DNA from 3 places in the Raskinella chloraquaticus genome. Region 2 is predicted to be linked to each of the others. Evidence: predicted binding sites of a transcription regulator. Region 2 holds the regulator's gene; each other region holds the start of a gene.

Region 1 (6,600 bases), on a different contig from region 2:
CGCCAGCCCCACCAGCACATGGGCGCGGGCGCGGGCCTTGGCGAGCAGGAATTTGGTGCGCCGCGTGATCACCACCTCGCGTGATGACAGGAACGCTTCGAGCAGGTCCTTGAGGTTCATGACCTCCGGGCGCCCGCCATTGAGCGCCACCATGTTGACGCCAAAAGAGCTTTGCAGCGGCGTGTAGCGGTAGAGCTGGTTCAAGACGACGTCGGCAACCGCATCGCGCTTCAGTTCGATGACGATGCGGATGCCTTCGCGGTTTGATTCGTCCGCGACATTGGAAATGCCCTCGATACGTTTATCACGCACGAGTTCGGCGATTTTTTCAATAAGCGTCGATTTGTTGACCTGATAGGGAATTTCGCTGACGACGAGCTGTTCGCGGTCCTTGGCGCGCGTTTCGACCTCGACACGGGCGCGCATGATCACCGAGCCGCGGCCGGTATTGTAGGCCACGCGGATACCGCCGCGCCCCAGAATTGTTCCGCCGGTTGGAAAATCAGGCCCAAGGACGATCTCGTTCAGTTCCTCGATCGTCATCTCCGGTTTGACGATGAGGCCCACAACCGCATCGACGAGTTCGCCAAGATTATGCGGAGGTATGTTGGTTGCCATGCCAACGGCGATGCCGCCGGCACCATTGAGGAGCAGATTGGGTATGCGCGAGGGCATAACCACCGGCTCGCGCTCGGTGCCGTCGTAATTGGGCTGGAAATCAACCGTATCCATGTCGAGATCATCGACAATCTCGCCGGCAATCCGCGCCAGCCTCACCTCGGTGTAGCGCATGGCGGCCGGGCGATCCCCATCGATGGAACCAAAATTGCCCTGGCCGTCAACCAGCGGGGCGCGCATGGCAAAGTCCTGCGCCATGCGGGCGAGCGCGTCATAGATCGACTGGTCGCCATGGGGATGATATTTACCGATGACGTCGCCGACGATGCGGGCCGATTTGCGATAGGCCTTGTCGTAGGTAAAGCCGTTCTCGTACATCGAAAACAGGATCCGCCGATGAACGGGCTTCAGCCCGTCCCGTGCGTCAGGCAGCGCCCGGCTGACGATGACGCTCATCGCATAATCGAGATAGCTGCGCCGCATCTCGTCGGCAATCGACACCGGCCTGATTTCAGACGGATCGCTGCCGGGCAGGCCTACGGTATCCTTGTTATCGCCGCTCACAGGCTTCTCCTCAACCGGCTGTCTGGCAGCTGCCTGGCACTGGGGGCCTCAGGCCCCCAAAGCCGCGCTTGCTGTTGCCTGTCATCACTGTCGCTGTCTCGAGGTCGGCTGCACCCGCGCGCATGAGCGCCTGAAACATTGCCACCTGAATGTAATTAGGCGATTCCGTCGTGATCGCCAATCAAAACAGGCAGTATCGATAGCCGATATGACCGTCGCCATGCAAATGGCAAAGCGGCAGATGTCACAGCAAAGCGCGTTGGCCGGTCACGCTCAGCTGTCATCAGGCAAGATTGCTCTCAAGCAGCCCTTCAATCAGCTTCTGGCGCGGCAGGAGCGATGATAGCAGCGCATATTCCTGAAGCGTGTGCGCGCCATCGCCATCAACTCCAAGCCCGTCAAGGGTTGGACATCCGACATCAGCCGTGAAATTACCATCTGATCCACCGCCGGTGAGCGGAACATGATCGAGCGCCCAGCCATCCCTGGCGGCGATCGCCCTGGCAATGGCGAAAAGCTTCATCGTCGCATCATTGGGGGGAAAGGGCGGACGATTAAGCCCTCCGCTTACCGCGATCGTCGTATCGGGATCATGGGTCTTAAGTTTATAGAGTGCGGCCTCGACCTCGGTGGCGCCGGCGCGGTCGATTGCCCGGAAATCCACTTCGAATCGGCAGGTCTGCGGCACGACATTGCGGGCACTGCCACCTGTGATGACACCGACATTCGTGGTGATGCCACGGGCATAATCGGTCATGGCCTCTATCGCAAGGATCTGGCGGGCCGCCTCCCGGATGGCGCTGCGCCCGCGCTCATGCTTGACGCCGGCATGGGCAGGCGTGCCGGTGATCATCACATCGACGATACCTACCCCCTTGCGTGCTGTCACGATCTTGCCGCCGTCGCGCGCCGGTTCGGTGACGAGTGCCGCGGCGGCCTTGCGTCCATAATCTTCCACAAGACGGCGGCTCGTCGGGCTGCCGATTTCCTCATCTGGCGTAAAAATAAACACCGTTGGCGCCACCAGACTGCCGCGCAGCGCTGCTGCCTTGAAGGCTTCCAGCGCGAGAAGTGCACCCCCCTTCATGTCATAGACGCCGGGGCCATAGAAGCGATCGCCATCAACCCTGATGGCAAGCGGCCCGGATTTGGTGCCTGCCGGATGAACCGTATCGACATGGGAGAGCAGCAGAACAGGCTTTGCAACGGTCGCCGGTCCGGCCTTGAGGATGATGATATCACCCAGCCCTTCACGCCCGGCGATCCGTTCGATGCTGACCGGCGCGCCCGCCACATAAGCCGCCACCGCATCCACCATGCGGTTAACGCCGGCAACATCATGGGTGAAGCTTTCGATGTCAGCCCAGTCCCGCAGCGAAGCGATCAACTTGTCGGACATGCGTCCAAACTCCGGTTGACGATCATCAACATCCGGCGTTGACGTGCACACCTCAGAACGGCACCTCGTCGTCGAGATCGCCGCGCGACATCGCGGCAGGCGCTGTACGCCTGGCGGGTGCGCGCGGTTCGCTGCTGGCGCCCATACCGCCATCCTCGACCATCCGCTCCCCGCCACCCCGGGAATCCAGCAATGTCATCTCACCGCGGAAACGCTGAAGCACCACTTCCGTGATCTTGCGCTGATTGCCATCCTTGTCGGTATACTCGCGCGACTGCAACTGGCCTTCGACATAGATCTTCGAGCCCTTGCGTACGTATTGCTCGGCCACGCGCCCGATGTTTTCGTTATAGATGACGACGTTATGCCACTCGGTCTTTTCCTTGCGCTCGCCGGACGCCTTGTCCTGCCAATTCTCCGACGTGGCGAGCGAGAATTTAACTGCCTGTCCACCTTGCGCAAAGCGTTGAACCTCCGGGTCGCGACCGACATTGCCGACCAAGATCACCTTATTGACGCTACCTGCCATCCTGTTTCTCCCAATGGCGCACCTCACCCGGCGCGAGGCTACGGCGCAAGCAAATAAATCGCTTCTCAACAGCGCAGGCAAGTAAAATGTTCTTACAATGTTCTTATTTTTCGCCTACCCTCTCGCTTGATCATCCGATGAGTCGCCGTATATCCCCGCTATCGACCTGCCTGTCGCTTCAGTCTAGAATGGGCTCATTCTGACTGTGTGCGTCCTGGTGAACGCTATGGAGTGGTCCTGATGCTTGCACGCCTGCTTGTTCACGCCCGCTATCTCACCATGAATGCTGTCCTTGCAGTGAACATCGCCGCATTATGTGTTGGCGGCGCCTGGCTGGTGAGCGGATTTGTCCTGGCGCTTTTTCTGGCAACAATCGTTGACGAAGCGGTTGGTGACGACAAGGCAGCGTTTGGACCGGCATGGACCTGGTTTCTTGATCTTCAGCTGTTTCTGGCGCTGCCGCTGCTGGCGCTCAATGTCGCGCTGTTCGCTTTCCTTTGTGGATCGAGCGATCCTTTCTCCCTCATCCCGCTCCTGCGCGGCTTCGGGGTTGATCTTGAGGCGGCGCGTGCGGCCACCGGCGCCTGGTCGCTTTTCGGCGGCATGCTCGCCATCGGCCTGTTCATCGGCGCGGCCGGCACCAATGTCGCGCACGAGCTGATCCATCGCACCAATGACCGGCTGGCGATGTTCGTCGGGCGCTTTCTTCTCGGTTTTTCCGGCGACACGTCTTTTTCCATCGAGCATGTCTACGGTCACCACATCCATGTGGCCACCGACGCTGATCCGGCGACTGCACGGCGCGGGGAATACGTCCTGCGTTTTGCCGTTCGCTCCATCATCGATGGCAATCTGTCGGCGTGGCGTATTGAAGCGGCGCGACTGGCACGGCGCAAGCTGCCGCTATGGTCGCCGTATAATCGCTGGTTACGCGGTCAGATGTTTACCCTGGCGATTTTTGCCGCCGCCGCCGTGCTGGGCGGATGGCTCGGCCTTGCGCTGGTCATCGGTTGTGCGATCCAGGGGAAGCTTTACCTCGAAGTGGTCAATTACATCGAACATTACGGGCTGGTGCGGGTTCCCGGCCAAAGGGTCGAGCCGCGGCATTCGTGGAACTGCGCCCGGCTGGTCTCGAGTGCCATTCTCTTCAATCTGCCGCGCCATTCGCATCATCACATGTTTGCAACCAAACCCTATTGGCAGCTCGCCTGCGAGGCGGATGCGCCGACGATGCCTTATGGCTACAAGACAATGATCATCATCGCGCTCATGCCGCGCCTGTGGCAAAAGGTCATGGAACCACGTTTGGAAATTTGGGATACCAGGTTCGCCAACGAGCAGGAGCGTAAAATCCTGGCCGAGCGTGGCTGGCTGCAAACGGCTGCCTGAGTCAACGCAATGCTATCTGACCAGTTTGAAGCGTCGGGAACGGCGCCTTCTTCGTTTTGGAATATGACATGACAAATCCCGCTACCCGCGCGCTGGCGTCGAAATCCATCGTCATTCGCGGCGCCCGCGAGCACAATCTGAAGAATGTCGACCTCGACCTGCCGCGTGATTCACTCGTGGTGTTCACCGGCCTATCGGGATCGGGAAAATCATCGCTGGCGTTCGACACTATCTACGCTGAGGGCCAGCGCCGCTATGTGGAGAGCCTGTCGGCCTATGCACGGCAATTTCTGGAAATGATGCAGAAGCCTGACGTCGACCAGATCGACGGGCTGTCCCCGGCCATCTCCATCGAGCAGAAGACGACCTCGCGCAATCCGCGCTCGACGGTCGGCACGGTGACGGAAATCTACGACTACATGCGCCTGTTGTGGGCGCGTGTCGGCATCCCCTATTCGCCGGCGACCGGCCTGCCGATTGAAAGCCAGACGGTGCAGGAGATGGTCGACCGGATCCTTGCGCTCCCTGAGGGTGTGCGGCTGTTTCTGCTGGCGCCGCTGGTGCGCGGCCGCAAGGGGGAATACCGCAAGGAGATTGCCGAGCTGCAGCGCAAGGGTTTCCAGCGTCTCAAGGTCGATGGCAATTACTACGACATCGCTGCGGCGCCCGTGCTCGACAAGAAGTTCAATCACGATATCGATGTCGTCGTTGACCGCATCGTCGTACGCGCCGACGCCGCCGCCAGATTGGCCGATTCACTGGAGACGGCGCTGCGGCTCGCCGACGGGTTGGCGGTGATGGAATTCACCGACGAAAAAGACAGCGATGGCAAGCCGAAGCGTCTCATGTTCTCGGAGCGTTTTGCCTGTCCGGTCTCGGGCTTCACCATCCCCGAAATCGAGCCACGGCTCTTTTCGTTCAACAGCCCGCATGGCGCCTGCCCGCATTGCGCCGGGCTCGGCTCGGAACGCAAGGTGGATGCCGATCTGGTCGTTCCCGACGATACGCTCACCTTGCGCAAGGGCGCGATTGCGCCCTGGGCCAAATCGTCATCGGCCTATTCCCTGCAGACGCTCGAGGCGCTTGCCCGACATTACCGCTTTTCGCTCGACAAGCCGTGGTCGAGCCTGACTGACACCGTCCGCAAAAAGATCCTCTACGGCTCGGAAGGCGAAGACATTGCCTTCAAGTTCGATGATGGTCTGCGCGCTTATGAGACGAAAAAGAGTTTCGAGGGCGTGGTGCGCAATCTGGAGCGGCGGTGGAAGGAAAGCGAGAGCGAATGGGCGCGCGAGGAAATCGGCCGTTACATGTCGGAAACGCCGTGTGCAGTGTGCGGCGGCGCCCGTCTCAAGCCAGAAGCGCTGGCAGTGAAATGTGCCGGACAGACGATTTCCGAGGTGACTGCATTGTCGGTGCGCAAGGCGGGCGGCTGGTTTGACACGCTGCCCGCTCACCTCAGTGAGAAGCAGAACACGATTGCCCGGCGCATCCTGAAGGAAATTCAGGATCGCCTGCGCTTCCTCAATGATGTCGGGCTTGACTATCTGACGCTGTCGCGCGCGTCGGGCACGTTGTCAGGTGGAGAAAGCCAGCGCATTCGCCTCGCCTCGCAGATCGGGTCGGGTCTCACGGGTGTGCTCTACGTGCTGGACGAGCCATCGATCGGCCTCCATCAGCGTGATAATGCGCGCCTCATCACCACGCTCAAGCGCCTGCGCGATCTCGGCAACACGGTGATCGTGGTCGAACATGACGAAGACGCCATTCATGCCGCCGACCACATCGTCGATGTGGGGCCGCTGGCAGGCATTCACGGCGGGCGGATTGTCGCCCAGGGGCAGCTTGAAGATATTCTGAGTGAGCCAAATTCGCTCACCGGCCAATATCTCAGCGGGGCACGCGAGATTGCCGTTCCGAGTGCGCGACGCAAAGGTGATCCCCGGCGCAAGCTACGGGTCGTGGGAGCGCGCGGCAATAATCTCAAAGGGATCAGCGTCGATTTTCCGCTTGGCACTTTTATCTGTGTTACGGGCGTGTCTGGCTCGGGCAAATCGACGCTGCTCATCGACACCCTTTATCTCGCAGCCGCCCGCCGTCT
Region 2 (6,600 bases):
GGTATGTCATGATCCTTGTCATCGACAATTACGACAGCTTCACCTTCAATCTCGTCCATTATCTGGGCGAACTGGGCGCTGAGACGCGTGTCGAGCGCAATGACGCATTGACCGTCGATGAGGCGATGGCCCTCGACCCCGAGGCGATCGTTATCTCGCCCGGCCCCTGCACCCCATCTGAAGCTGGCATTTCACTACCCCTTGTCGCTCGCGCCGGCGCAAAGATTCCACTGTTTGGTGTTTGCCTTGGCCATCAGGCGATCGGCCAGGCCTTCGGTGGCTCCGTGGTCCGCGCCCCCCGACCAATGCATGGCAAGACCAGCCGCATCCTTCATCGCGGGCGCGGCGTGTTTGCCGGCATCAACGGCCCCTTCGAGGCCACCCGCTATCACTCGCTCATCGTTGCCCGCGATAATCTGCCGACTGATCTGGACATTACCGCTGAAAGCGATGATGGCATCATCATGGGTTTCTCCCATCGCCATCTGCCCATCCACGGCGTGCAGTTCCATCCCGAGAGCATCGCCTCCGCCCACGGCCATCGCATCCTCAAGACATTCCTCGAATTAGCCGCGCGCTGGAATGCCGAGCAGCGCGTCGATGTCTCCGCCTGAGGTCGCGATGATCCAGCCCGCCGCAACCGATCTCAAACCCTTCATCGCCAAAGCCGCAGCCGGCCTCGCGCTGACCCGTGACGAGGCTCGCCAGGCCTTCAACGTCATCATGTCGGGCGAGGCGACGCCTTCGCAGATCGGCGGCTTCCTGATGGCGCTTCGCGTGCGCGGCGAAAGTATCGACGAGATCGCCGGCGCGGTCGAAGTCATGCGCTCCCGGATGCTGCGGGTGAGCGCGCCTGCCGGCGCGCTCGATATCGTCGGGACCGGTGGCGATGGTTCAGGCTCACTCAATATTTCAACCGCGTCAGCCATCGTCGCGGCAGGATGTGGCGTACCGATTGCCAAGCACGGCAATCGCGCCCTGTCCTCACGCTCCGGCGCCGCTGACACGCTGGCCGCCCTCGGTGTCAAGATCGAATTGGGGCCGGAGGCTATCACGCACTGCATCCGCACCGCTGGTATCGGCTTCATGTTCGCACCTGCCCATCATGCGGCGATGAAACATGTCGGCCCGACGCGCGTTGAACTTGCAACCCGCACCATCTTCAACATGCTGGGGCCCTTGTCGAACCCTGCCGGCGTCAGGCGCCAGCTCGTCGGCGTCTTTGCTGAAACATGGGTTGAACCGCTGGCAATTGTTCTGGGCCAGTTGGGCGCAGAGCATGTGTGGGTGATGCATGCCAGCGACGGCCTCGACGAAATTACCGTGAGCGGCGAAACCTCCGTTGCCGAGTATCGCGACGGCACTGTGCGTCTGTTTTCCGTGAAGCCCGAAGATGCGGGGCTCAAACGCTATCCGCGTGGTGCGCTTGCGGGCGGAGACGCCAAGCATAATGCCGAGGCCATCCGCGCCATGCTCGATGGCGACCCAGGTGCCCATCGCGATGCCGTGCTGCTCAATGCAGGCGCCGGCCTCATCGTCGCTGGAAAAGTCAGCTCACTTGCCGAGGGGGCGGCCATGGCAGCGCAGGCCATCGACAATGGCAACGCGAGCGCGGTCCTCGCCCGCCTCATTGCCGCCTCGCAGGAGTGAGCGATGGGCGATATCCTCACCCGCATCGAAGCCTATAAGCGCCGTGAGATCGCCGCAGCAAAGCTTGCACATCCACCTGCCGCACTACGCGAGGCTGCTATCGCCGCCGCCGCTCCGCGCGGTTTCGTCGCAGCCCTGGCCAGGCGCAAGGCCGCCGGTTCGACCGGCCTCATCGCCGAGATCAAGAAGGCAAGCCCGTCCAAGGGCTTGATCCGTGCTGATTTTGATCCCCCTTCCCTCGCCGCAGCCTATGAGGCGGGCGGTGCTGCCTGCCTGTCGATCCTCACCGATGCGCCCTCGTTCCAGGGCGCGCTTGATTTCATGACAGCCGCCCGCGCGGCGACAAACCTGCCGGTGCTGCGCAAGGATTTTCTCTTTGATACCTACCAGGTGCTGGAAGCGCGCGCCGCCGGTGCGGACTGCATTCTGGTCATCCTCGCAGCCGTCGAGGACAGGCTGGCGGCTGATCTTCTGAACTCGGCTGCCGAGCTTGGAATGGACGCGCTGATTGAAATCCATGATGCCGAGGAAGCGCGCCGCGCGGTTGATCTCGGCGCCACCTTCATCGGCATCAATAATCGCAATCTGCGGACGTTTGACATCTCGCTTGCAACCACGGAAACGCTGGTGCCGCTGCTGCCGCCGGACGCGCTCATCGTCAGCGAGAGCGGTATTTTCAACCCTGCTGACATTGCCCGCATGCGAGCCTGCGGCGTCTCGACCTTTCTGGTCGGCGAAAGCCTGATGCGCCAGAGCGACGTGGCCGCAGCAACGCGGGCGCTGCTGACACCGATTTCTCATCCGGCGTTGATCTCATGACGAACCCAGCCCTCTCACATCTCAACGCCGCCGGCGAAGCTCACATGGTCGATGTCGGCGCCAAGCCCGTCAGCGAGCGTGTGGCGATTGCCAGGGGCCATGTGGTGATGGCCGCCGCGACCATGGCAATCATTGCCTCCGGCAACGCCAAGAAAGGCGATGTGCTGGGTACCGCGCGCATTGCCGCCATCATGGCCGCCAAGAAAACCCATGAGCTGATCCCGCTCTGCCACCCCTTGCTGCTGAACGCCATCACCGTTGATCTGGCCATCGATGAGAATCTGCCCGGCATCAGCGTCACGGCGAGCGTCAAAGTCGCCGGCCAGACCGGTGTCGAGATGGAGGCATTGACCGCCGTCTCGCTTGCCTGCCTCACCATCTACGACATGGTGAAGGCGGTTGATCGCGGCATGCGGATCGAGGGCATTCATCTTGTTGAAAAGAGTGGCGGGCGCTCGGGTCATTTCATCGCCCAGGATCAGTCCGCGTGCTGAGCGTTGAGGAGGCGCGCCGCCGCATTCTGGCCGGCGTCAACCGTCTGCCTGCCGAAATCACGTCAATCGACGACGCGCAGGGACGCGTTCTCGCCGACCCTCTACTGGCCCGGCTGTCGCAACCTCCCTTCGTCGCTGCCGCGATGGATGGTTACGCGATACGAGCGATGGATGCAGCTCAGGACGCCTCGTTTCGCGTCATTGGTCAATCGGCGGCCGGAAGCCCTTTCGCCGGCAGTCTTGGCGAACGTCAGGCGGTGCGCATTTTCACCGGCGCGATCGTCCCCGCCGGTGCCGACAAAGTCATCCCGCAGGAGTTCGCCAGCCGCGAGGGCGATGACGTCCGTTTTCCTGCGCTGCCATCCTCTCCCTTTGTCCGCGCGCTCGGACTTGATTTCAGCCTCGGTGATGTGGTCCTGGAGGCTGGCCATCAACTGGATGCGGCCGCCATCGGTCTGGCAGCGGCGGCCGATCATCGCCAGCTCGCCATCGTCAGACGCCCGCGCATCGCCATTCTTGCGACCGGCGACGAGATCGTACCGCCCGGAGCGATACGGGCCGACGGCCAGATCCATTCCTCCTCACTCTATGCCGTGCGCGCTGCCTGCCTTGCCGCCGGCGCCGAGGTGATCAATCTTGGTATCGCTCGCGACGAGAGAGAGCTGCTGGCACAGCGTTTTGCGGCAGCAATCGCCATACCAGCCGATGTGATGATCACGCTTGGTGGCGCGTCGGTCGGCGATCATGATCTGGTCCAGGAAACCTTCGCGCGCGCTGGTGGCGAACTCGGTTTCTGGCGTATCTCCATGCGCCCCGGCAAGCCGCTGATCTTTGGCACTGCCGGGTCGCTCCGCCTTCTTGGACTGCCCGGCAATCCGGTGTCGTCGTTTGTATGCTGCTGGCTTTTCGTTCTGCCACTGATACGCGCCCTCCTCGGGCTTGCATCTGAACCAAAGCAGTGTCTGGCCCGCCTCAGCGCCGATCTGCCTGCCAATGACGAGCGCGAAGACTACTTGCGCGCCCGCCTGGTCAGCGATCCGCACGGCACCATCACCGCCACCGCCTTCTCCAGACAGGATTCCTCGCTGCAATCTGTTCTTGCAGGCGCCAACGGCCTCATCCGTCGCCCTCCCCACGCGCCCGCTGCGCGGGCCGGAGAGATGTGTACCGTCCTGCCATTATCCACCTGAGAGCGCGCTTTTGATCGTTTGATCAATCTTAATTCTTTCTTTACGCTTGCGGAACACAACTAGAACAGGTACAAAAAGTTCCTGATTTGTTTCGCTGTGAGGAATCGCCAGACATGCTGACGCGCAAGCAATTTGAGCTGCTGATGTTCATTCACGAGCGCTTGAAGGAACAGGGCGTTCCCCCCTCTTTCGATGAAATGAAAGAAGCGCTTGATCTGCGCTCCAAATCGGGCATCCATCGCTTGATCACAGCGCTTGAGGAGCGAGGTTTTATCCGCCGCCTGCCGCATCGCGCCCGCGCTTTGGAAGTTCTGAAACTGCCGGATTCGGTCGCGCCCGGCCTCGGCTCTCCGCGCGGGCGGGGCTTTTCGCCCTCGGTTGTTGAAGGCGGTCTTGGCAGGGTGCCAGCGCCACGCGCCGCCGCGCAACCGGTGGAAGACTTCGCCAACAGCGTGATAGCGATCCCGGTCATGGGGCGGATTGCCGCTGGCACGCCCATCAGCGCCATCGAAACCCATTCGCACACGATCTCGGTACCGGTTGATTTTCTGACCAGCGGTGATCATTTCGCGCTCGAGGTACGCGGCGATTCAATGATCGAGGCGGGTATTTTCGACGGAGATACAGTGCTGCTGCGTCGTCAGGACGGCGCGGATAATGGTGATATCGTGGTGGCGCTGGTCGATGATGAGGAGGCAACCTTGAAGCGGTTACGCCGGCGTGGCGCCTCCATTGCCCTGGAAGCAGCAAACCCGACCTTCGAAACCCGTATTTTTGGTCCCGACCGCGTGAAGATCCAGGGCAAGCTTGTGGGCCTGCTGCGCCGCTATTGATCGGCGCGCCGCGCTTTGCCTCGCATGAGGGCATACTGCAAAAATGAAGGAATCGGTTTTCTGTAGCAGTACGTAAAAACAATAAGATAAGTGAAGATTGCGATGCTGTTTGAACGCAGTCTGCCCTAGCTGCCGGGACGCCGCCACCACACGTCACGCGAGCGCAGATCGCTTGACGGACACCACGCTCGCTCACCGCAAGTCTGCGCATTTGATACGATGCGCGGCTGACCGTTGCGCCAGTAGATGACCATTCCAGCAGCCTTGCGGATCACCTGACCGTCGAGGATCAGGCGTGGAAAGGCGCATGACGATGGCGCCACACCATCGGGAATGATCAGGATATCGGCACGGCGGCAATCCTCCTCCACCGCCTCAGGTGTCTTGGCTATCGCCACCAGATGATCACGACCGAGAGGCAGCGTACAACCCAGCGCGTCACATCGCCTGCCGCCGCTCAGTGTCGCCGCCTCAGGCTGGCGCGTATCGCCATCTGCTTCCAGCCAGCGCGACAGTGCAAATCGATCAGCCGGCACCCCATCAGCCCGCAGGATAGATCCGCCATCGCGGACCGCGACAAGCCGACCGCTGGCCGACACATACAGATCAGGTTGTGGCTCGATGAGCCATAGAGCGACGCCAGCCAGATAAAAAACCATGCCGAAAAGGGCTATGCGGGTCTTCCAGAAGCACATCCACATGGTGCCGAAAACCGCACAGAGCATGGCCGCGACGCTGAAGCCGGGAAGCAATGATGTGGCGTGGGGAAAGGCAGCGACAAAACGCGCGATATCAAGCATGCGCGCCACGCCAAACCCGAGCGCATCAATGGCAAAGCCCGCCGGGCCGATGTTGAGCATGATGAGCGTCAACACTGCCATCGGCATGACGAAGATGTCGACGATCAGCATCGCCAGCACATTGCCAACGACGCCAAACCAGGCGATGCGATGGAAATGATGGAGGGTGATCGGCAACATGGCGATCTCAACCAGAATACTGACGATGGCCGTCGCCAGCACCGCTTCGGCGAAGCGGCTGGCAAAGCGCAAGCCGCGGGACTGCTCTCGCGTCGCCAAGCGCGGCAGCAATTTGTGCTCATAAACAGCAATCAGCGTCGCGGTTGCTGCAAACGACATCTGGAAGCTCGGCGAAACGAGGGATGAGGGGTGATAGGCGAGCAGTATCAAGGCGGCCAAAGCCAGATTGCGCATCGTCAGCGCCGGCCGGTCCAGCAGGACTGCGGCGAAAACGATGCAGATCATGATAAAAGAGCGGGTCGTCGCCACTTCCGCCCCTGACGCCACTTCGTAGAACGCAGCCGTCACCAGTGCCACCACCGCCGCGATCTTTTTCAACGGCAGACGCAGCGCCAGCGGGCCAAAACCGGCCAGAACGGCCCTCACCAGCCAGAATGCTCCACCCGCCACCAGCGCCATGTGCAACCCTGAAATCGACAGCACATGGAGAAGGCCCGACGCATTGAACTCGCGATTGATGTCATCAGGGATGGCGGTGCGCTGCCCGGTCACCAGCGCCGCCGCGATCGGCCCGAGTTTCGCGCCAAGACGCTCCACGATCGCCATCGTCATCCGCGTCCGCCAGGCCTCGACT
Region 3 (6,600 bases), on a different contig from region 2:
GAGTTGTTCGAGCATGCCGCCGATGCGCTGGCGCTCAAACGCGCTGGTACCGTGATTGCCGACCTCACTGATGCCGTCCACCACTTCGCCGATACGCCCGGCCAGGGCGCGTGAGCGCAATTGGCGCTCCTTGCCGAGCCGTATCTGCTCGCGGCGCAAGCGCGGGATGACGGCTGCCTGAACAAAGACAATCAGCCCGGCCAGAAATCCAAGAATCGGGCTTTGCAGGAGGATGAAGGTGAGAGCCGTCAGCGCCTGACCACCGAGGAAGACGGGTTGAATGAAGGCATCGCCGACAAAGCCACCGATGGGTTCGACCTCGTCCTTGATGATGGTGGCGGCTTCCGACGCCTTGACGTTGCGCAGAGCCTCGGGCGAGAAGCGCAGCAGGAGCGAAAAAAGATCAAAGCGCAGATATTGCAGCAGACGCTCGCCGAGCGCCCCCTTGCGCATATTGATGATATATTTGAACACGCCGTTGATAACGACAAGCAGCAGGAAGAGCGCGCTCAAGGCAAAGAGATAAGGCAGCCGCGACAGGCTGATGCCGGAGAAAAGCTCGACATGGGCGCCACCCAGAAAACCTGGCAGGGTCAGCGCCAGATGGAACAGAACGGCTTCGGTTTTTCCAGCCGCAAAGGCGCGGCCCTGAATGGCGTCCGAGACGATATATTTCGGCAGATCGAGCGAATAGAAATAGAACGGAAACGACAGAAGCACCACGAGCAGGATAAGCAATTGCTCGCGCCTTGAATGCTCCCAGATATAGGCAAACAATGGTTTCATCGCGCTGCGCTCATGTCCTCAACGTCATCCCTTCGCGCGCAAACAGACTGTCCGGATGCTCGCTCTGCAGCCGCCTTTCGCGCGCGGACAGGTCCTCATCGCTCAGCCGTGGATCGTGATGGACGCAGACGAGCCGCTTGCCCCCTGCCCGCCGCAGGATGTCAAGGCCGGCCTGCCAGGTCGAATGGCCCCAGCCGCGATGCGCCTGATAGTCGACATCGCCGTCCCACATGGCATCATAGATGAGCAGGTCGACATTGGCGCACAGCTTGACGATCTCGTCATCGATTGCCCCCACGCCGTGTTCGTGGTCGGTGATGATGGCGATCGCGGCATCGCTGCTGTCGATCCGAAATCCGCTGGCCCCGTTTGGATGATTGAGCGCGATGGGGCGCACCGTCAGGGCATCCAGGGTGAAGGGGATTGCAGGCGCGATCGTCTGCAGTGAAATCGTGCTGCGCAGATCACCCGGGGCAAGCGGAAAATAGGGCGGCTTGAACAAGGCATCGAGAACATCCGCAGGACTTTCGCCCGACAGGGCGGCAAAGCGCAGATTGATCTTCCGCCCGCTGGCGAACATGGGCGAAAAGCCGGTCAAGCCGAAGATATGGTCCCAATGACAATGGGTGAGCAGAATGTCGAGCGCGGCGGCGTCATCGTCCGCCAGGCTGTGGCCGAGATCGGCAATGCCGGTGCCGGCATCGATGATAAGACGCTGATGGCCGGCGCGGATTTCAAAACAGCATGTCTGCACGCCAAACATGCGGCGCCTGGAAGCGCGCGCCGGCATCGAGCCGCCAACGCCCCAGAAACGGATGGATATCCCGGTCACGGGCCTCTGCTCACATGGTGCCCGTCAACCCGTGTTACCGTTGCATGTGTCATCATCAGTGGTTTCAGGTCCGTGGTCGGAGAAGCAGGCTAGCGGCATCAGTCGACTGTGCCAAACGTAACCGGGTGCGTCGAGAGCATCAATGGCCGGGGCGATGATGCCCGCGCCTGTCATCGCTGTCTTGAATTAACGGGATGGCGGCTTTCGACTGCCTGCGTCGCCTTCAGGCCACGAGCGCGGCCAAAGAGAGTTCAGCCTGGTCGGGGTGCTTCGATGACACTCGGCCATCAGCACCGGCGCCAGAGCCTTTTGCGGCCAGGTGAATAACGGTTGGCCGGAAACAATGCGACAAAACAGGTGCGGGCGTCAGGATCGACGTCCTGACGCCCGCAATGACGATAGGTGCAGGAGTTACTTGTTGTCTTCGGCGAAGATGTCCTTCTTGTAATTATCAGTGAAGAAGAACAGACCGATCACGAAGCATCCGGCAGCAATCACCAGCGGATACCAGAGACCGAAATAGGGGTCGCCAGTCTGGGCGATCATGGCAAAGGCCGTTGCCGGCATCAATCCGCCGAACCAGCCATTGCCGATGTGGTAGGGCAGCGACATACCGGTGTAGCGGATGCGGGTCGGGAAGAGCTCGACCAGGGCTGCAGCAATTGGTCCGTAGACCATGGTTACCAGGATGACGAGATAGGTCAGAACCAGGACAAGCCCGAAGGTCTGGGCGCGGAAGATGTCAAAGAAGCCAGACATCTTCACCAGCTCCGGATTGGGCTGGCCTGCCATCGGATAGCCACCCGCCGCAAGCGCTTCATTGACAGACTTGGTGAAGGCCGCAGGTGTGGTGCGGACCGCGTCCCCCGTCAGCTTGCTCAAATCATAAGCCGGTACTTCGGTATTGCCGACCTTGATTTTCGCGATTGAGCCAGCGGGTGCAGGTTCGACCGAGTAATTCACTGAGTTGCGGGCCAGCAGAGCCTTCGCCACATCACAGGAATTGGTGAATTTGGACGTACCCGTCGGGTTGAACTGGAACGAGCAGTCATCCTTGGCGGCGATGACCGTTACCTTGGTTGTCTGCTGGGCCCGGTCAAGCTGCGGGTTGGCGGTGGCGGTAATGAACTGAAACACCGGGAAATAGGTGAGGACAGCCAGGACCATGCCAGCCAGAATGATCGGCTTGCGACCGATATGATCGGACAGCGAACCAAAGATCACAAACCCTGCCGTACCCAGGATGAGCGACCAGGCAATCAGCACGTTGGCGGTGAAGGGATCAACACGCAAGATGCTTTGCAGGAAGAACAGGGCGTAGAACTGTCCCGTATACCACACGACCGCTTGGCCAGCGACAAGTCCCAAGAGAGCGATGAGCGCAAACCTGGCGTTCTTCCATTGCCCGAAAGCTTCGCTGAGCGGCGCTTTTGACTGCTTGCCCTCATCCTTGATCTTCTTGAAGATCGGGCTTTCTTCCATTTGCAAGCGAATCCACACGGAAATTGCCAGCAGGAAGATCGACAGCAGGAAGGGGATGCGCCAACCCCATTCGGCGAACTCCTTCTCACCGGTCCAGGTGCGAACACCGAGGATGACCATGAGCGAAAGGAGCAAACCAAGTGTGGCTGTGGTCTGGATCCAGCTGGTGAAATAGCCGCGGCGACCGTGAGGCGCATGTTCGGCCACATAGACAACGGCGCCACCATATTCACCGCCGAGCGCCAGGCCCTGCAACATGCGCAGAACGATCAGGATGACGGGCGCCAGCCAACCAATAGCGAAATTGCTTTCGAGCCAGGCATAGGTTGGCAGCAAGCCGACAATGAAGGTCGAAATGCCCATGATCATGATGGTGAGGAGGAAGGTATATTTGCGCCCGACGATATCACCAAGACGGCCAAAGAAGAGGGCGCCGAAAGGGCGTACGAGGAAGCCGGCAGCAAACGCCAGCAGGGCGAAAACATTGCGGGTTGCTTCGGGGAAAGGCGAAAAGAACTGGTTGGCGATAATCGCCGCCAGCGATCCATAAAGATAGAAATCATACCATTCAAAAATAGTACCGGCGGAGGACGCAGCGATAACCTTGCGTTCCTCTCGTGTCATCGGCCGGGCCCGCTCGGCAGCACCCGCCCCGGCGATGGTTGTATCGGTCATGATTAATACCCTCCCTGTCAGCATCCTCGGCCAGCCTTCAGGCTGGATTTTGTTGGCACTCTCCTGCTTGAGGAGCTCTGCGTAAAAATTTTCATACACATATGGAGATATCTTGACAACTATAAACATTTTTAAACAGATACAAACCAATACAAACGATCTTATAACGCCAGTAATATCGCCTATATTGAGCTGGCAGAACGGCGTTATGCTGTGGATGCGATGCGGTGGATGCGATGACAGCGGTTTGGCGACGGGTATGATACGCTGAGGCGGTGTCATCTTGGTTCGATCGGCGTGTACGCGTACCGAAACGAGCAAAACGGGAGAATTCCGCGATGTTGTCTCGACCCTTGCTCACTCTTCACGAGGTTGCAGAACTGTTGAAGGTCAAGGAAGCGACCGTGCGCAGCTGGATTGCGCAGCGCCAGATCCGGGCGATCAAATTCGGGCGGGAATGGCGGGTTGCTCACAAGGATCTTGAGGCGTTTTTGCTGGAGAACGCCACCATGCCGCGACGTTCGGGCGAAGTGTAGAGCCCAAACCCATCCTTTTTTGGTGCACCGCCCGCTGGCAGGAGGCGAGGCGGCGGAGCGACTGAGCACGCCGATCGAGACGCGGCATCACGCGGTCTTAACCATCCTTATCGTTTCCATCCATATCCACGCTTGACCATATCCGCGCTTGACTCTTGGAGCGGGGTGCTGATGATAAGAACGTACCATGAACATTTGATCGTGCTGTCATGACCCTCATGCCAAGACCGTTACCCCATGCCGACCCGGATGCACGGCCCCAATTCACGCTGGCGGGCGAGGCGGTGCATGAGTTCTATGCCGGCACCGGCATCCGGAGCATGGCCATGACAGGCGGGGTCCTGGCCCTGATGCACCTGGCCAAACGCGGCCCGAAGCTGTGGGTTCGCCACGCCGCCCTTGATCGGGAACATGGCGCGCCCTATGCGGCGGGCCTTGCGGAATTCGGTGTTGATCCGGCGCAGGTGATCCTGGTGCGGACGCCTGATGTCACCGGCGCGCTCCAGGCAGGGCTTGAAGGCGCACGCTGCCACGGCCTCGGGGCGGTGATGATCGAATTATGGGGCGAGGCAAAAGCCTATGATCTGACCGCAAGCCGGCGTCTGGTGCTGGCGGCGAAGGCTTCAGGCATCGGCGTTTTCATCACGCGGATGGCCGCCACGCCCCATGCCAGCGCGGCCGAGACGCGTTGGCTGATCCACCCGGCACCATCGCGGGCCTTGGCAGCACGTGCCCCTGGCCACCCGCTTTTTGATCTGACCCTGTTGCGCACCCGCCATGGCCGGGAAGGTCTGCGCTATCTTGTGGAGTGGGACCGTGATGTCCGAGACCTCGTCATCCATTCCGTTGTTACCATCGCCGATTCCCTCATTGACGATCGCACCGGCATTGACGGAACCGCGCCGCTATCTCGGGCTGTGGCTGCCCTTCCTGTCAACCGACCGGGCATGCCGGGCATTGAACCGGCCGCGCAGCGGCACAGCTGATGAGCCGCCCTTTGTTCTCACGCAGAAAGAGCGGGGCGCGCTGCGGATTGCTGCCCTCGACCCGCTTGCCAGGCGCTGCAAACTTGCCCTCGACATGGCCCTTGCCGAGGCGCGCGCCCTGGTCCCGAACCTGATGACAGCGGCCATGGACCATGCCGCTGATGCAGATTATCTGCTGGCAGCTGCGGCGGTCTGCGAGAAATTTACGCCGCTGGTGACTCTCAGGGGAAGAGAGGGCCTCATCCTCGACATTACCGGCTGCGCCCATCTTTTCGACGGCGAGGAAGCGCTTCTGATCCAGGCCCGGCGCAACCTCAATCGCCTCGGGCTGGCGACGCGTGCTGCCCTTGCCAATACTCCTGATGCGGCATGGGCGTTCGCTCGTTTCTCATCCACCGAACGCCTGCCACCCGCCACAGAGGAGAGGGCGGCGCGGGCGTTGCCGGTGGCAGCCCTTGAGCAGGAAAGACATATCACGCTGGCCCTGACGCGGGCGGGGCTCAGAACGCTGGGCGATCTTGCCGACCGCCCGTCTTCCTTGCTGGCGGCACGCTTCGGCGCAGGGCTGGTGGACATCCTGCAGCGGATTCTGGGGCGCGACGATATCCGCATCACGCCGCTTCGGCCACCGCCGGAGATCATGGCAGACAAGCATTTTGCCACGCCCATCACCGCCATGGAGGGATTGCTGGCAGAGCTGGCAAGGCTGGCGGGCGATGTGATGAGCCTGCTGGAGCGGCGCGGCGCGGGCGGGCGGGGGTTTGAGGTCATCTTCTTTCGTGCCGATGGGGCCGTGCGGCGGCTGACAATTGAAACAGCGCAAGCCATGCGCGATGGCGCCCGGCTGATGCGCCTCATCGCACTGAAGATCACCACACTCGCCGATCCTCTCGATCCCGGCTTCGGGTTTGACGCCCTGCGCCTTGCCGTGACATGGGGCGAGACGCTTGACGAGCGTCAGCATCATCTCTCCGGCGGGCAGGTGGCGGATGAGGAGAAGCGCGGTCTTGCCGATCTCGTCGACCGGCTGGTGGCGCGGTTCGGGCGTGACCATGTCCAGCGGTTTGTAGCGCGCGCGACCCATGATCCGGGGGAGGCCGGAGGGGTCGTGCCCTATCTCTCACCGGCCTCTTCCGCCTCCTGGCCGCCCCTTGAGCCCGGCCATCCGCCGCTTCGCCCGCTGACGCTCTTTGAGCGCCCGCAGCTCATCGAGGCGCTGGCCGAGGTGCCAGACAGCCCTCCCCGCAGATTTCGCTGGCGCCGTCAGCTCCACGAGGTGGCCCTTGCGGAGGGACCCGAGCGG

The links. The regulator LexA, encoded in region 2, represses DNA repair genes until DNA is damaged. The targets are predictions, from matches to a motif close to TGTTCNNNNTGTGTTCNG.
Region 1: the regulator LexA is predicted to act here: its motif matches at 3,198-3,215, upstream of ssb (single-stranded DNA-binding protein).
Region 3: the regulator LexA is predicted to act here: its motif matches at 4,488-4,505, upstream of ACINK1_RS01480 (ImuA family protein).

The regions. Positions count from the first base shown of each region.
Region 1 covers NZ_JAKFWN010000024.1:90,385-96,984, reverse strand. The annotation lists gene gyrA (DNA gyrase subunit A) at 1-1,182, opposite strand, end outside; gene ACINK1_RS08670 (M20 family metallopeptidase) at 1,466-2,581, opposite strand; gene ssb (single-stranded DNA-binding protein) at 2,634-3,110, opposite strand; gene ACINK1_RS08660 (alkane 1-monooxygenase) at 3,351-4,499, shown strand; gene uvrA (excinuclease ABC subunit UvrA) at 4,568-6,600, shown strand, end outside.
Region 2 covers NZ_JAKFWN010000006.1:172,690-179,289, reverse strand. The annotation lists gene ACINK1_RS03695 (aminodeoxychorismate/anthranilate synthase component II) at 9-614, shown strand; gene trpD (anthranilate phosphoribosyltransferase) at 622-1,650, shown strand; gene trpC (indole-3-glycerol phosphate synthase TrpC) at 1,654-2,469, shown strand; gene moaC (cyclic pyranopterin monophosphate synthase MoaC) at 2,466-2,963, shown strand; gene glp (gephyrin-like molybdotransferase Glp) at 2,957-4,153, shown strand; gene lexA (transcriptional repressor LexA) at 4,267-4,986, shown strand; gene ACINK1_RS03665 (ComEC/Rec2 family competence protein) at 5,112-6,600, opposite strand, start outside.
Region 3 covers NZ_JAKFWN010000002.1:28,142-34,741, reverse strand. The annotation lists gene ACINK1_RS01500 (cyclic nucleotide-binding domain-containing protein) at 1-786, opposite strand, end outside; gene ACINK1_RS01495 (MBL fold metallo-hydrolase) at 797-1,618, opposite strand; gene ACINK1_RS01490 (MFS transporter) at 2,030-3,724, opposite strand; gene ACINK1_RS01485 (helix-turn-helix domain-containing protein) at 4,114-4,311, shown strand; gene ACINK1_RS01480 (ImuA family protein) at 4,530-5,297, shown strand; gene ACINK1_RS01475 (Y-family DNA polymerase) at 5,200-6,600, shown strand, end outside.